Regions from separate parts of the Rhizobium sp. 01L419 genome, predicted to be linked through region 2. Evidence: predicted binding sites of a transcription regulator. Region 2 holds the regulator's gene; the other holds the start of a gene.
What was found. The regulator PhoB, encoded in region 2, activates phosphate uptake and scavenging genes when phosphate is short. The targets are predictions, from matches to a motif close to TGTCATNNANCTGTCAT.
Positions count from the first base shown of each region.

Region 1: the regulator PhoB is predicted to act here: its motif matches at 1,452-1,468, upstream of phnF (phosphonate metabolism transcriptional regulator PhnF).

Region 1 covers NZ_JBFTSM010000003.1:479,742-487,529, forward strand. The annotation lists gene AC1DUP_RS09385 (2,3-bisphosphoglycerate-dependent phosphoglycerate mutase) at 1-591, shown strand, start outside; gene phnF (phosphonate metabolism transcriptional regulator PhnF) at 648-1,385, opposite strand; gene phnG (phosphonate C-P lyase system protein PhnG) at 1,538-2,014, shown strand; gene phnH (phosphonate C-P lyase system protein PhnH) at 2,015-2,623, shown strand; gene AC1DUP_RS09405 (carbon-phosphorus lyase complex subunit) at 2,628-3,734, shown strand; gene AC1DUP_RS09410 (alpha-D-ribose 1-methylphosphonate 5-phosphate C-P-lyase PhnJ) at 3,731-4,606, shown strand; gene phnK (phosphonate C-P lyase system protein PhnK) at 4,603-5,379, shown strand; gene phnL (phosphonate C-P lyase system protein PhnL) at 5,383-6,093, shown strand; gene AC1DUP_RS09425 (DapH/DapD/GlmU-related protein) at 6,090-6,707, shown strand; gene phnC (phosphonate ABC transporter ATP-binding protein) at 6,825-7,670, shown strand; gene phnD (phosphonate ABC transporter substrate-binding protein) at 7,760-7,788, shown strand, end outside.
Region 2 covers NZ_JBFTSM010000003.1:126,764-134,551, reverse strand. The annotation lists gene pstC (phosphate ABC transporter permease subunit PstC) at 1-751, shown strand, start outside; gene pstA (phosphate ABC transporter permease PstA) at 748-2,070, shown strand; gene pstB (phosphate ABC transporter ATP-binding protein PstB) at 2,085-2,900, shown strand; gene phoU (phosphate signaling complex protein PhoU) at 2,944-3,657, shown strand; gene phoB (phosphate regulon transcriptional regulator PhoB) at 3,789-4,472, shown strand; gene AC1DUP_RS07605 (LysR family transcriptional regulator) at 4,753-5,676, opposite strand; gene AC1DUP_RS07600 (alpha/beta fold hydrolase) at 6,056-6,874, shown strand; gene AC1DUP_RS07595 (hypothetical protein) at 7,104-7,286, shown strand; gene AC1DUP_RS07590 (hypothetical protein) at 7,377-7,607, opposite strand; gene AC1DUP_RS07585 (GcrA family cell cycle regulator) at 7,633-7,788, opposite strand, start outside.

The DNA.
Region 1 (7,788 bases), 350 kb from region 2:
AATCTCAAGAATCTCTTCACCGGCTGGAAGGACCCTGATCTGACTGAGCTCGGCATCCAGGAAGCCACGACCGGCGGCCAGGCGCTTGCCGACTACGGCATCAAGTTCGATATCGCCTTCACGTCCGTCCTGGTGCGCGCCCAGCACACGCTGAAGCTTGTCCTCGACAAGGTCGGTCAGCCTGATCTCGAGACGATCAGCGACCAGGCGCTCAACGAACGCGACTACGGCGATCTTTCCGGCCTCAACAAGGATGATGCCCGTGCCAAGTGGGGCGAAGAGCAGGTGCATGTCTGGCGCCGCTCCTATGACGTTCCGCCTCCTGGCGGCGAAAGCCTGCGCGACACCGGCGCCCGCGTCTGGCCTTACTATCTGACGGAAATCCTTCCGCGCGTCCTGCGCGGCGAAAAGGTGCTGGTTGCCGCGCACGGCAATTCGCTGCGTTCGCTCGTCATGGTTCTCGACCGCCTTACCCGCGAGCAGGTTCTTTCGCTGAATCTGGCGACGGGTGTGCCCATAGTCTACAAGCTGAAGGCAGACTCGACCGTCGCCTCCAAGGAAGTGCTTGGCGACATGTCCGGCGCGCACTGATCGCGACCAGGCATCGATAGGTTCAGGGCCGGGCTCGCGCCCGGCCTTTTTCGTTTTCAGTTCTCAATGGTGAACTGCACCCGGTCGGCGGCAAAGCGGCTGATCGAATATTGCACCGGCACGCCTTCCAGATCGGTGTTCATCGCCTTGGTGATCAGCAGCACGGCGCCCGGCGTCAGCTCCAGGTCGGCGATGTCGCCGGAATCGGCGTGGGTGGCGGTGATCTCGGTCGTGGCGCGCACATAGTCCGACAGTCCGAGGGCGGCAAAAGCCTTGGTGATCGATTCCGTCTTGCGATAGATCTCGCCGATGCCGGCAAAACGGGCGGCCGGGAACCAACTCGTGCCGCGGGCGACAGGCCGTTTATCCGCATCACGCACCGTTTCCAGCCGGATGACAGGCGTACCCTGTTCGATGCGCAACCAGCGGGCGACCTCGGCGTCGGCGACCTCCTCTGCATGGCCGAGCAGGAGCGCATGCGTTTCGCGCGCCTGGTCCCTGAGGCCATCTGTAAAGCGTGTCCGGCGGCTGATCGGGAAGTTCAGGCGCTCCTTGCGCTCGATCAGCGTGCCACGACCCTGCACAGCCCGCACGATGCCTTCTTGGGCAAGCGCGGCCAACGCGCTGCGCACGGTATGCCTGTTGACGCCGAACTGCGTCGCGAGAGCGGTTTCCGGCGGCACCATGCCAGTCGCATCGTATGCGCCGCTGCCGATCGCCTCGCGGATCCTGTCGGCGATCTGCCGCCAGAGCGCTACGCCCGTCTGCCGCTGCACCTGCTTTATGCCTGCCATTACACCCCTTCCCTGATCATTTCGTGGCCCGAACCTCTTCAAGCCCGGCCAATTTTGGACGTGTCGTGTCACACGCTTGTCACCTCGCCGATTTAGGGATAGGTATAACTTGTATGGTTGTCTATATCAATAGATATTTCGAGGAAAAGACGATGACGGCAGCAGAGAAGACAGACCCTGCGGCGCAGACAAACAACGGGCGCAAACGCACCGTCGATCTGCTGGCGCGCGCTGAGAGGCAGGAATTGCTGGCGGCGTGGGATGCGCTTGCCGAAAAGCCGGCGGCGCAGCCGGTGCGCGGCCCGGAAACGGGCCTCGTCATGGTTCGCGGCCGCATCGGCGGCGGCGGCGCGCCCTTCAATCTCGGCGAGGTGACAGTGACGCGCGCGACGGTGCGCCTTGCTTCCGGCTCCGTTGGCCATGCGCAGGCGCTCGGAACCGACCGCGAGAAGGCACGGCTTTCGGCGATCTTCGATGCGCTCTGGCAGGAGGAAGCCACCAAGGGCTTCGTCGAGGACAGGCTGCTGTCACCTATCGCCAGCCGCATAACCGCCGAGGCCGGTCGCAAGGCCGAGGAGACGGCCGCGACCCGCGTCGATTTCTTCACCATGGTGCGGGGAGACAACTGAATGAGCGCCAAGACCGATGTTCTGACCGGCGGCTTTGCCGAGCCGGTATTCGAGGCCCAAAGCGTGTTCAAGATGCTGATGGACGGCATGGCCCGGCCCGGCACGATCCAGACCGTCGCAGCCGAAGTGACGGCGCCCGCACCGCTCGGCATTGCCGCCGGCGCGATCGGCCTGACGCTCTGCGACCACGACACGCCCGTCTGGCTTTCGGCCGGACTTGCCAAGTCGGCGATCCCGGAATGGCTGGGCTTCCACACCAGCGCCCCGCTGACGGCCGAGAAGGCCGAGGCGCGCTTCGCCTTCGTCGAGGCCGGCACGATGATCTCCACCTTCGGCCTGTTTGCCGCCGGCACGCAGGAATATCCCGATCGCTCCACGACAGTGGTGATCGAGCTTGCCGATCTCGAAGGCGGACGCCGCCTGGCGCTGATGGGTCCGGGCATCCAGAGCGTGACCGAGATCGCGCCTGTCGGCCTGCCGGAAACGTTCCTGCGCCTCTGGACGGAAAACCGCGCCCTCTTCCCGCGCGGCATCGACATCGTGCTGACGGCGGGCAAGCGTTTCCTCTGCCTGCCGCGCACCACCAAGATCACAGCAACGGAGATCTGAGCTCATGTATGTTGCCGTCAAGGGTGGCGAGGCCGCCATCGCCAATGCTCACCGCCTGCTCGCCGACCGCCGGCGCGGCGACCGTTCCGTGCCGGCGATCGGCATCGAGCAGATCGTCGAACAGCTTGCCCTCGCCGTCGATCGCGTCATGGCCGAAGCCTCGCTCTACGACCGCACGCTCGCAGCCCTTGCCGTACGCCAGTCGCGCGGCGACATGATCGAGGCGATCTTCCTGCTGCGCGCCTACCGCACGACGCTGCCGCGCTTCGGCTATTCCAAGCCGCTCGACACCGCCAATATGCAGATCGAACGCCGCATCTCGGCCACCTACAAGGATCTTCCGGGCGGCCAGCTGCTCGGGCCCACCTTCGACTATACGCACCGCCTGCTCGATCCCTCGCTCTTGACGGATGAAGCCGTGGAAGAGCCGGCGCAGCGCGAAGCCGAGACCGGCCGCGTCATGCGCGTCTCCGAAATCCTCGGTCAGGAAGGCCTGATCGAAAATGACGGTGAGCTTCCTGAGGACCACGAAACGGGCGACCTGACGCGCGAACCGATGGAATTCCCGATGACGCGGGATCTTCGTCTGCAGGCGCTTGCTCGCGGCGACGAGGGTTTCCTGCTGGCTCTCGGCTATTCCACCCAGCGCGGCTATGGCCGCAATCACCCCTTCACCGGTGAAATCCGCATCGGGGAAGTCGAGGTGGAGTTCGATGTGCCGGAACTCGGCTTTGCCGTTTCACTTGGAACGATCCAGCTTACCGAATGCCAGATGGTCAACCAGTTCAAGGGTTCGGCCAAGGCGCCGCCGCAGTTCACCCGCGGCTATGGCCTGGTCTTCGGCCAGAGCGAGCGCAAGGCGATGGCCATGTCGCTTGTCGATCGCGCATTGCGAGCTGAAGAGCTTGGCGAGGACATCACCGCGCCGGCACAGGACGAAGAATTCGTCATTTCCCATTCCGACAATGTGCAGGCGACTGGCTTCGTCGAGCACCTGAAGCTTCCGCATTATGTGGACTTCCAGGCCGAACTCGACCTCGTCCGCCGCATGCGCCGCGAATTCGAAGCCGCCCGCAACAGCGGCGAGACCCAAAAGGAGGCAGCCGAATGAGTGATCTCGCCACCTACAATTTCGCCTATCTCGACGAACAGACCAAGCGCATGATCCGCCGCGCGATCCTGAAGGCGATCGCCATTCCCGGCTATCAGGTACCCTTTGCGTCAAGAGAAATGCCGATGCCTTACGGCTGGGGTACCGGCGGTGTGCAGGTAACAGCCTCGATCATCGGACCTGAGGACGTTCTCAAGGTCATCGACCAGGGCGCCGACGACACGACGAATGCCGTCTCCATCCGCGCCTTCTTCCAGAAGGTCGCCAATGTCGCGGTCACGACGCACACCAAGGATGCGACGATCATTCAGACACGCCACCGCATTCCTGAGGACAAGCTCGGAGCGGGCCAGGTTCTCGTCTACCAGGTGCCGATCCCGGAACCGCTGCGCTTCCTCGAACCACGCGAGACAGAAACACGCAAGATGCATGCGCTGGAAGAATACGGCCTCATGCATGTGAAGCTCTACGAGGATATCGCCCGCAACGGCCGTATCGCCACGACCTATGCCTATCCGGTCAAGGTTCATGGCCGCTATGTCATGGATCCCTCGCCGACGCCGAAATTCGATAATCCGAAGATGCACAGGTCGGAAGCGCTGCAGCTTTTCGGCGCCGGGCGCGAAAAGCGCATCTATGCCGTGCCGCCCTATACCGACGTCGTCAGCCTGGACTTCGAGGACCATCCCTTCGAGATCCAGCGCTTCGGCAAGCCTTGTGCGCTGTGTGGCGCCGAGGAGGTCTACCTCGACGAGGTGATCCTCGACGACAAGGGCGGGCGCATGTTCGTCTGCTCCGATACCGACCATTGCGAAGACCGCCGCGCGCACGGACATGCCGGCGAAATGCTGGCCCGGGAGGCTGCAGAATGACCGATATACCGCTTCTCAAAGTCAATGACCTCTCGAAGTTCTACGGCAACCGCATCGGCTGCCGGAATGTCTCCTTCGAGCTCTGGCCCGGCGAAGTGCTCGCCATCGTCGGCGAATCCGGCTCTGGCAAGACGACGCTGCTCAACTGCATCTCCACCCGGCTGATGCCGACCACCGGCAGCGTCGAGTATCATATGCGCGACGGCAACTATCGCGACCTCTACCACATGAGCGAAGCCGAGCGCCGCTTCCTGATGCGGACGGACTGGGGCTTCGTGCACCAGAACCCGGCCGACGGGCTGCGCATGACGGTCTCTGCCGGCGCCAATGTCGGCGAGCGGCTGATGGCGATCGGCGACCGGCATTACGGCAAGATCCGCTCCACGGCCATCGACTGGCTGGAGCGTGTCGAGATCGACACCGGCCGTATCGACGACCAGCCGCGCGCTTTCTCCGGCGGCATGCGCCAGCGGCTGCAGATCGCCCGCAATCTCGTGACCGGCCCGCGCCTCGTCTTCATGGATGAGCCGACCGGCGGTCTCGATGTCTCGGTGCAGGCACGTCTGCTCGATCTCGTGCGCGGTCTCGTCAACGATCTCGGCCTCTCGGCCATCATCGTCACCCACGATCTCGCGGTCGCCCGCCTTCTCTCGCACCGCATGATGGTGATGAAGGACGGCTTCGTCATCGAGCAGGGTCTGACCGACCGGGTGCTGGACGACCCGCGCGAGCCCTATACCCAGCTCCTCGTTTCCTCGATCCTGCAGGTTTAAATCATGGCAACGCCTCTCGTCGTTTCAGAAGTCGCCAAGAGCTTCATCATGCACCTGCGCGACGGCCTCAAGCTGCCGGTCGTTTCCGATGTCACCTTCTCGGTTGCATCGGGCGAATGCGTCGTGCTTGGCGGCCCCTCGGGCATCGGCAAAAGCTCGCTGCTCAAGATGATCTACGGCAATTATGCCGTCGATACCGGACAAATCCTCGTCGACCACAAGGGCAAGATCGTCGACCTCGCCGCCGCCGACCCGCGCACCATTCTCGACGTGCGGCGCCGGACGCTCGGCTATGTCAGCCAGTTTCTACGCACCGTGCCGCGCGTTGCGGCGATCGACGTGGTCGCCGAGCCGCTGCTCGCACGTGGTGAAGCCGCCGCCAGCGCCAGGGAAAAAGCCGCGGCGCTGCTTGAAAAACTCAACCTGCCGGAAGCGCTCTGGCAGCTGCCGCCCGCCACCTTCTCCGGCGGCGAGCAGCAGCGCGTCAATATCGCCCGCGGCTTCATCACCGATCACACGATCCTGCTGCTCGACGAGCCGACCGCTTCGCTCGACGCCAGGAACCGTGCCGTCGTCGTCGGCATGATCGAGGAAAAGAAGAAGGCGGGCGTCGCCCTGCTCGGCATCTTCCACGATGAGGAGGTGCGCGAGGCAGCCGCTGACCGCATTCTGGACGTCCAGCAATTCTCTCCCCGAAAGGCGATCGCAGCATGAGCCGCAAGCTGGGCATCGAGCCCTATTTCCACGAGACCGCCTCCGTCTCCAATTCGAGCTTCGGCCGCTATACGGAAGTCTCCGAGCGTTGCCGGATCAGCGAAGTGGAGTTCGGCGACTATTCCTACATCATGCAGGACGGCTCCATCTGGTGCGCGACGATCGGCAAGTTCGTCAACATCGCCGCTGCGGTGCGTATCAACGCTACCAATCATCCGACCTGGCGCGCGACGCTGCACCACTTCACCTATCGCGCCGTCGATTACTGGCCGGATGCCGACATGGAGACGGAGTTCTTCGAATGGCGCCGCTCAAACCGCGTCGTAATCGGCAACGATGTCTGGATCGGCCATGGCGCTACGATCCTGCCGGGCGTGACCGTCGGCAACGGCGCCGTCATCGGCGCTGGTGCAGTCGTCTCCAAGGATGTCGCTCCCTACACGATCGTGGGCGGCGTGCCGGCCAAACTCATCCGCGAACGCTTCCCGAAAGAGGTTGGCGAGCGCATGGACAGGCTTGCCTGGTGGGACTGGGAACACGACCGGCTGCGCGACGCACTGGCGGATTTCCGGGCGCTCGGAGCCGAAGACTTCCTCTCCCGCTATGGTGGCTGAGCTCAATGCTGCGGTGCAGAGTTTTGTGACAGGACTTACACAAAACTGACATGCGAGGTTCATGAAGCGGGACTAATGCGATCCCAGAGCAAGCCTGCAATGCGAAGGAAGAGCATGATGTTCGAGCTGAAGAATGTCACACGCCGGTTCGGAAAGAAGCTCGCTGTCGATTCCGTAACGCTGGACATTCCTCAGGGCCAGATGGTCGGGATCATCGGCCGTTCGGGCGCCGGCAAGTCCACCCTCCTGCGCATGATCAACCGCCTGCAGGAACCCTCCTCCGGCACCATCCATTTCGGTGGTGTCGAGGTTTCCGGCCTTCGCGGTCAGCCACTGCGCAACTGGCAGCGCGACTGCGCGATGATTTTCCAGCAGTTCAATCTCGTGCCGCGTCTCGACGTGCTGACCAACGTCATGCTCGGCCGCCTGAACCACCGCTCGACGATCCTCAGCCTGCTCAACGTCTTCAGCCGCGAAGAGCGCATCCAGGCTATCGCCGCACTTGAGCGCCTCGGCATCGAGCAGACGGCGCTGCAGGCAGCCGGCACGCTTTCGGGCGGTCAGCAGCAGCGCGTGGCGATTGCCCGCGCGCTGATGCAGAACCCGAAGATGGTTCTGGCCGACGAGCCGATCGCCTCGCTCGACCCGCTGAATGCGAAGATCGTCATGGATGCACTGCGTGACATCAACGAGCGCGAAGGCATTACCGTCGTCACCAACCTGCACACGCTCGATACGGCCCGCAACTATTGCGAACGCATCGTCGGCATGGCAGGCGGCCGCGTCGTTTTCGACGGCAAGCCCTCCGAACTGACCTCCGAGGCCGTGAAAGAAATCTACGGCACGGACAAGGATGGCGCGGGCATCGACGAAACGATGACCTCGACCGCAATCAACATGGCTCCGGAAGGAGCCGAAAACCAATCCGCCGGCAATCAACCGCTGGCGCTGGCCGGTCTGTGAGAGGGGCGGCCGCGATCGAATGCCCGCGTCAAGGGCACATTTCTTCGTAACAAAAACGACCGGACCCCCGGTCATTCTGGAGAGAACCCATGTTGAAGAAAGCACTTTTTGCTGCAAC
Region 2 (7,788 bases):
CAGCTCCTCCTTCGGCCAGTTCGGCCTTATCCCGCTGCTGCTCGGCACGCTCTATATCGGCCTCGTCGCCATGCTCGTCGCCGTGCCGGTCGGTCTCTTTGCCGCCATCTACATGGCCGAATACGCCTCTTCGCGGGTACGTTCGATTGCCAAGCCGCTTCTCGAAGTGCTGGCCGGCATCCCGACCATCGTCTACGGCTTCTTCGCCCTCGTCACGGTCGGTCCGTTCCTGCGCGATTTCTCTGCGCAGGTCAGCGGTCTGCTCTCCGGCAGCTATACCAATTTCATCCAGGCACAGAGCGTCATCACCGCGGGCATCGTCATGGGCATCATGCTGATCCCTTACGTTTCCTCGCTGTCGGATGACATCATCACCGCCGTGCCGCGCTCGCTGCGCGACGGCTCCCTCGGCCTCGGTGCCACGCGCTCCGAAACCATCAAGAAGGTGGTCCTGCCGGCCGCCCTTCCGGGCATCGTCGGCGCATTGCTGATGACGGCGTCCCGCGCTATCGGCGAAACCATGATCGTGGTTCTCGCGGCCGGTGTCGCCGCCCGTATCCAGATCAACCCCTTCGAGCCGATGACGACCGTGACCGTCAAGATCGTCAACCAGCTGACGGGTGACCTTGAGTTCACTTCGCCGCAGACGCTGGTTGCCTTCGCGCTTGGCATCACGCTGTTCTTCATCACGCTTTGCCTCAATATCTACGCGCTCTATATCGTGCGCAAATACCGGGAGCAGTACGAATGACGAATATTGTTTCCCCCGTCGCCGGCGTCACGGTCTCCAAGGCGCCTGCGCGCCGCGACATCGGCATCAAGCGCCGTTACGCTGCTGAGCGCCGCTTCCAGGCCTATGGTATCGCCGCGATCTCCTTCGGCCTGATCTTCCTGTTTATCCTGCTGTGGACCGTCATCAGCAACGGCTATACCGCGTTCCAGCAGACGGCGATCACGCTGCCGATCGAGTTTACCGAAAAGACCATCGATCCGGATAACAAGCGTGCGACCGATCCTTCGGTTCTCATCGCCGCCAGCTACCCGGTTCTCCTGCGTGACGCGATCGTCAAGCAGCTCGGCATCAACGCGTCGAGCCGTCCCGACGTGCGCGATGCATCCAACATGTTGTCCAAGGGTGCGCCGATCCAGTTGCGCGACATGGTCGTTGCCGACCCCTCGATCATCGGCAAGACCGTCAATGTCACGATCCTGGCTGATGCCAATGTCGACAGCGCCAACAAGGGCCAGATCGACCTCTCGGTCGATGAGAAGAACCGTAAGGTGAACGACAAGCAGGTCGGCTGGATGAACCAGCTGAAGGCAAGCGGTTCGCTTCACAAGGTCTTCAACACCGGCCTCTTCGTCAACGGCAATTCCAGCCGTCCGGAAGCTGCAGGTCTCGGCGTCGCCCTCATCGGCTCGCTCTACCTGATGCTGATCGTCCTCGTGCTTGCGCTGCCGATCGGTGTCGCCGCCTCGATCTATCTCGAGGAATTCGCACCGAAGAACAGGCTGACGGACCTGATCGAGGTCAATATCAACAACCTCGCTGCCGTGCCGTCCATCGTCTACGGTCTGCTCGGCCTGTCGGTCTTCATCAACTTCGCCGGCCTGCCGCGTTCGGCACCGCTGGTCGGTGGTCTGGTGCTGACCCTGATGACGCTGCCGACGATCATCATCGCCACCCGCGCAGCACTGCGCGCCGTGCCGCCGTCGATCCGCTCGGCCGCCCTCGGCCTCGGTGCTTCCAAGATGCAGATGGTGTTCCACCATGTGCTGCCGCTTGCCATGCCCGGCATCCTGACCGGCACGATCATCGGCCTTGCCCACGCACTCGGCGAAACCGCGCCGCTGCTGCTGATCGGCATGGTCGCCTTCGTCGCCCAGGCGCCGTCCAGCCCGCTCGATCCTTCCACGGCACTTCCGGTTCAGGTCTACATGTGGGCCAATGAAGCCGAGCGCGCCTTCGTGGAAAGAACCTCGGGTGCCATCATCGTCCTGCTCCTGTTCCTGATCGTCATGAACCTCGGAGCTATCCTCTTGCGTCGTCGCTTTGAGCGCCGCTGGTAAACGGAGTAAAGATCATGAACATGTTGACGGAAGCCGCAGTCGAGAAGGCGCTGGACCAGAAAATGAGCAACGTCCCGTATAAGATGATCGGTCAGGATGTCTCCGTTTATTACGGCGAGAAGCGTGCGCTTTTCGATGTCAATCTGAACGTCCGCGAAAACACCGTGACCGCCCTGATCGGCCCCTCGGGCTGCGGCAAGTCCACCTTCCTGCGATCGCTGAACCGCATGAACGACACGATCGACGGCTGCCGCGTCACCGGCAAGATCACGCTCGATAGCGACGACATCTACGATCCCGACATCGACGTCGTCGAACTTCGCGCCCGCGTCGGCATGGTCTTCCAGAAGCCGAACCCGTTCCCGAAGACGATCTATGAAAACGTTTCTTACGGCCCGCGCATCCATGGCCTTGCCAAGTCCAAGGCCGACCTCGACCAGATCGTCGAGACCAGCCTGCAGCGCGCCGGCCTCTGGAACGAGGTCAAGGACCGCGTGCATGAATCCGGCACCGGCCTTTCCGGCGGTCAGCAGCAGCGTCTGTGCATCGCACGCGCCGTTGCCGTCAGCCCGGAAGTCATCCTGATGGACGAGCCCTGCTCGGCGCTCGACCCGATCGCAACTGCCAAGGTCGAAGAGCTGATCCACGAGCTGCGTGAAAACTACACGATCGTCATCGTGACGCATTCCATGCAGCAGGCCGCTCGCGTATCGCAGCGCACGGCCATGTTCCACCTCGGCAACCTGGTCGAGGAGAACGATACCGACAAGATGTTCACCAACCCGGACGATCCGCGTACCCAGGACTACATCATGGGTCGCTTCGGCTGATTTTGGCGATGTGAAGCCTTCCCGATTTCGAGGACAAAGCCCCATGGCATCAACACATATTTTCTCTGCTTACGATGACGATCTGAAATTCCTGTCCCGGCGCATTTCCGAGATGGGTGGCCTTGCCGAACAGATGGGCGGCGACGCTGTCCGCGCGCTCGTCAACGGCGATACCGCGCTTGCTCAGAAGGTCATTTCCGACGATGTGATCCTCGATCACGCCGAGCGCGAGATCAACGACAAGGCGATCGTCACGATCGCCCGTCGCCAGCCGATGGCCTCCGACCTTCGCGAGATCATGGGTTCGATCCGCATCGCCGCCGACCTCGAGCGCGTCGGCGATCTCGGCAAGAACACGGCAAAGCGCGTCATCGCGGTGCAGAGCACCGGCGTTCCGCGCAAGCTCGCCCGCGGCCTCGAGCATCTCTCCGAACTGGCGCTCGTCCAGCTCAAGGAAGTGCTCGACGTCTACACCAATCGTTCAGCTGACAAGGCGAATGCGATCCGCGAACGCGACGACGAGATCGACGCGATGTACACTTCGCTGTTCCGCGAACTCCTGACCTACATGATGGAAGATCCGCGCAACATCACGAGCTGCACGCATCTTCTCTTCTGCGCCAAGAACATCGAGCGCATCGGCGACCATGCAACCAACATCGCCGAGACGATCTACTACATGGCAACCGGCGCCCAGCCGGAGGGCGAACGTCCGAAGGACGACAGCTCCAATACCGTTGGTGCGGTGACGGAGTAATCCGGACCTGCCGATTGCGTGCGCGCCCCGCGCTGGGGCGCGCAAGGGTCGCAGCCAATTCCGAGTTCCTGCATGGTCCCTTGCTTAAATCACCCCCGGTTTAAGGATCATGCATTAGGAGACTGACACGCATGATCCCAAGAGTTGCAGTTGTTGAAGATGAAGAGGCACTCAGCGTGCTTCTCCGCTACAATCTCGAGGCTGAAGGTTTCGAGGTGGATACGATCCTCCGTGGCGACGAGGCCGAAATCCGGCTTCAGGAGCGCACCCCGGACCTGCTCATCCTTGACTGGATGCTGCCGGGCGTTTCCGGCATCGAGCTCTGCCGCCGGCTGCGCATGCGGCCGGAAACCGAGCGTCTGCCGATCATCATGCTGACGGCACGCGGCGAAGAGAGCGAGCGCGTTCGCGGTCTCTCGACCGGCGCGGATGACTATGTCGTCAAGCCCTTCTCCACGCCGGAACTCGTTGCCCGCGTCAAGGCGATGCTGCGACGCGCCCGTCCGGAGGTTCTCTCCACCGTTTTGAAATGTGGTGATATCGAGCTCGATCGCGAAACCCATCGCGTCCATCGCAAGAGCCGCGAAGTCCGCCTCGGCCCGACCGAATTCCGCCTCTTGGAATTCCTGATGTCGTCGCCGGGCAGGGTCTTCTCCCGCTCGCAGCTTCTCGATGGCGTCTGGGGTCACGATATCTACGTGGATGAACGCACCGTCGACGTCCATGTCGGCCGCCTGCGCAAGGCGCTGAATTTCTCCAACATGCAGGATGTCATCCGCACCGTCCGCGGCGCGGGATATTCCATGGAAGCCTGATCCGAGTGATCGGAGGTCACGAACGGGTCGCTCGGGTTTTCCCGGGCGGCCCGTTTGTTTGTTCGGGTGGGCTTTTTAAGAGTAGGCGTTGCCTTGCTGACACCTTGACCGACATGCCCCTTGCATCGCGAGGGCTCAAGCGATGACGGGGACATCTGCTATGCGCCGATTGCGAACATTCTCTGAGCCTTGAGCATCGACTGATTTGGGGCCGGAAGGGGACTGTCGGCTTGCTGGCGTTAGCCAATCGAAGCCGTCACCAAGATGAGCGTGAGCTCTGCTATGGAACTTCAGCATATCGGATGATGCTCTGATTTTGTACGTTGGCGACTAATTCATCAGAACGAGACAAAAATCGGCGGAGCAAAGGTGAGGAATTTGAATCGTTGTATCCTAAGGTGAGATCAATTGTCGGAGGCACACCCTCAAGTGCTCTAGCAACGACATTTGGCGTCAGCATATTTTGCGCATAAAGCGGAATAAGCGTTATTCCACCTGTAGACACGACGAGCGACATTGCTGATGGCAGGCCTTCACCTTCGTACTCTGCCTTGAGTGTGATCCCAACGTTCGACGCGTACTCCTGGATCAGGGATTGCAATACCGGAGAAATTCTAGCCGAACTGACGTAAGTTTCGCGGGCAAGATCCTGTGGCCGGATCTTTTTCTGCGACGTCAAGCGATGGTCAGCCGGCAGCACGGCGATCAGTGGCTCCTTGGCTAAAAACTTGAACGACACACCAACACTCTGCGTCTCGGGGCGAAGGAAAGCGACGTCCAGCTTGCCTCGCATCAGCGCCAGAGCAAGGTCCGGGGAAGACTGACTGGACAATATGATTTCAACCTCCGGCGCTTCCTCACGAATAATGCGCAGTGCGTGGGGTAGCCACACGACCTCTTGCCCTGCGAGAAAACCGATAGTGAACGACTGCTTTTGCGGCTGTTCTGCCCGCCGGGCCCCTTCCGCAGCCGCCTCGACTTGCAACAACGCCAGCCGCGCGTGATCAAGAAACACTTTACCGGCGGCAGTGAGCGTCACGCCGCGCGGCTGCCGTTCCAGCAGTTTTACACCGACTTCGGTTTCCAGATCGCGAATTTGCCTGCTGAGTGAGGGCTGGGAAGTGTGTAGCCGCCGCTCGGCTGCGGTCAGTAAGCTTCCCTCTTCCGCAACAGCAATAAAATAACGCAAATGCCTGAGTTCCATCGCGTCCTCGCTATGCCTTTAAGGCATAGCTCGAACGTACAAGGTATTTGTCCTTGATAAAAGGGGGATTTAATTAACGCCGCAATCTAGGGACATAGTCGAACGCCTCACCGGAAGTATTTCGCAGTGAACTGTGTCCAGTCAGAGAAGGAAAGCTAAATGTCTAAAAGCCTACCTGTCGTGACCTGCAATCATCGGCGCTGACCTACATTATGTGAGACTGACCAATTCTTGTGTCGGATCATGTGCCTAGGCCTCGAAAGTTGAGGCATGCGTGGCAATCTTGCGTCGGCTATTGCAATAGCGCGTGGATGAATGGCTTTATTTAGTGATTTATTATCTTCGAATGAATGTTTAACAGCGCAGATGGAGCGACGCGATGCCTACAATCACGACTAAAGACGGCGTAAACATCTTCTACAAAGACTGGGGCACAGGCCAGCCGATCGTTTTCAGCCACGGCTGGCCGCTGACAGCGGATGACTGGGACGCCCAGATGATGTTCTTCCTTCATCACGGCTACAGGGTGATCGCCCACGACCGGCGCGGCCACGGCCGGTCCGACCAGCCCGGCACCGGCAACGACATGGATCACTGGGTTGCCGACCTCGCGGCGCTGACCGACCATCTCAACCTGCGCGACGCGATCCATATCGGGCACTCGACAGGTGGCGGTGAGGTGGCTCGCTATGTCGCTCGCCACCAGGAGCGCGTCGCGAAGGCGGTGCTGGTCGCTTCGCTGACGCCGAACATGTACCGGAGCGCGGAAAATCCGTCCGGTCAACCGCCGGAGTGGTTCGAAGCGATCCGGGCAGGCATGCTGGGCAACCGGGCGGAGTTCTACCGTTTCGTCCCTGAGAATCCGTTCTACGGCTACAACCTCGATGGGGCCAAGCCTTCGGAGGCAATCATTGCGAACTGGTGGCGCCAGGGCATGGCCGGTGGTGCCCTGGCTCACTACGCGACTGTCGACTCTTGGCTGGAAGATTATACCGAAGACCTCAAGAAGATCACCGTGCCGGTGCTGGTGATGCATGGCGAGGCCGATCAAGTCGTCCCCTTCGCAAGTTCCGTGCCGCGTGCGGTCAACTTGCTTAAGAACGGATCGCTGAAGACCTATCCGGGCTACCCCCATGGCATGCTGACCACGCATGCGGATGTCCTCAACCCCGACCTGCTCTCGTTCATCAGGTCTTGACGACATCGACGGGACGTTCTGTCACCCGGCAGTGCCGGGTGACACCTGTTGGTGCCTGGTACGGGGAGCGTTCCCGGAGGGTGCTTCCGACAGTGGCAATTTGCTTTGCTTGGTGAGAAGCGAAAGATGCGACTTGTCGCGCTTAAATTTTTCGTTGCGGTGGCCGATTACTCCACCGGCCGAAATGGCTCGGCATCTCGGCTTCGACATCTGGAAATAAGAGCGGGGGATGTCCGTCGATTTAATGTCAGGAGCACCGCCAGCTTCCGAAGTGCTCAATATAGGCTCGTTTTTCGGCTTCCGGCCTTTAGGTAATTTCAGGTTGGCGTTGCTGTCGTCTTTGAACTTTATGGCGCTCAGCTCGATGGCAGCTTCTGGGACGCTGACGATTGTGTCTGAACGGCTGAAATGATGGCGCGAAGCTGCCCCTGAGAAAACTCTTTGGTATGTCCGCTTAGAGCCAACAGAAGGATTTAAGCACTTATTGCCCTGCCTAGTAATTCTACGGCAAGAGTTCACCGCTCCGCGTCGGCCTGTGGTCGTTGACGACGGCGCTGAGCTTGCACGTCTTGATCAGCGAGGCAATGATCGCCCCGTTCCGCCCCAGCGTCATGGCCGGCGAAACTGCGTTCTTGCGATCAAGGCGGCGCCATCGTTCGCCAGGCAGGTGGTTCAGCCTCAGGCGATAAAGCCAAAAAAATAGCCCCTCCACGCTTTCGCTAGGAGGGGCCATGGATGCTGCTTTTTGCAGGCGCTTGTCAGGCTGCCCGGACGGCTGCCCTGCGGCGCTCGCTGACCGGCTGGTAGGCGAGGCGCTGGTGATAGTTGCAATAAGGCGAGGAATCCGTGGAGTCGCAGCCGCAGAAATAGAAGTCGTCCTTCAGCGGATCGCCGACCGGCCACTTGCAGGTGCG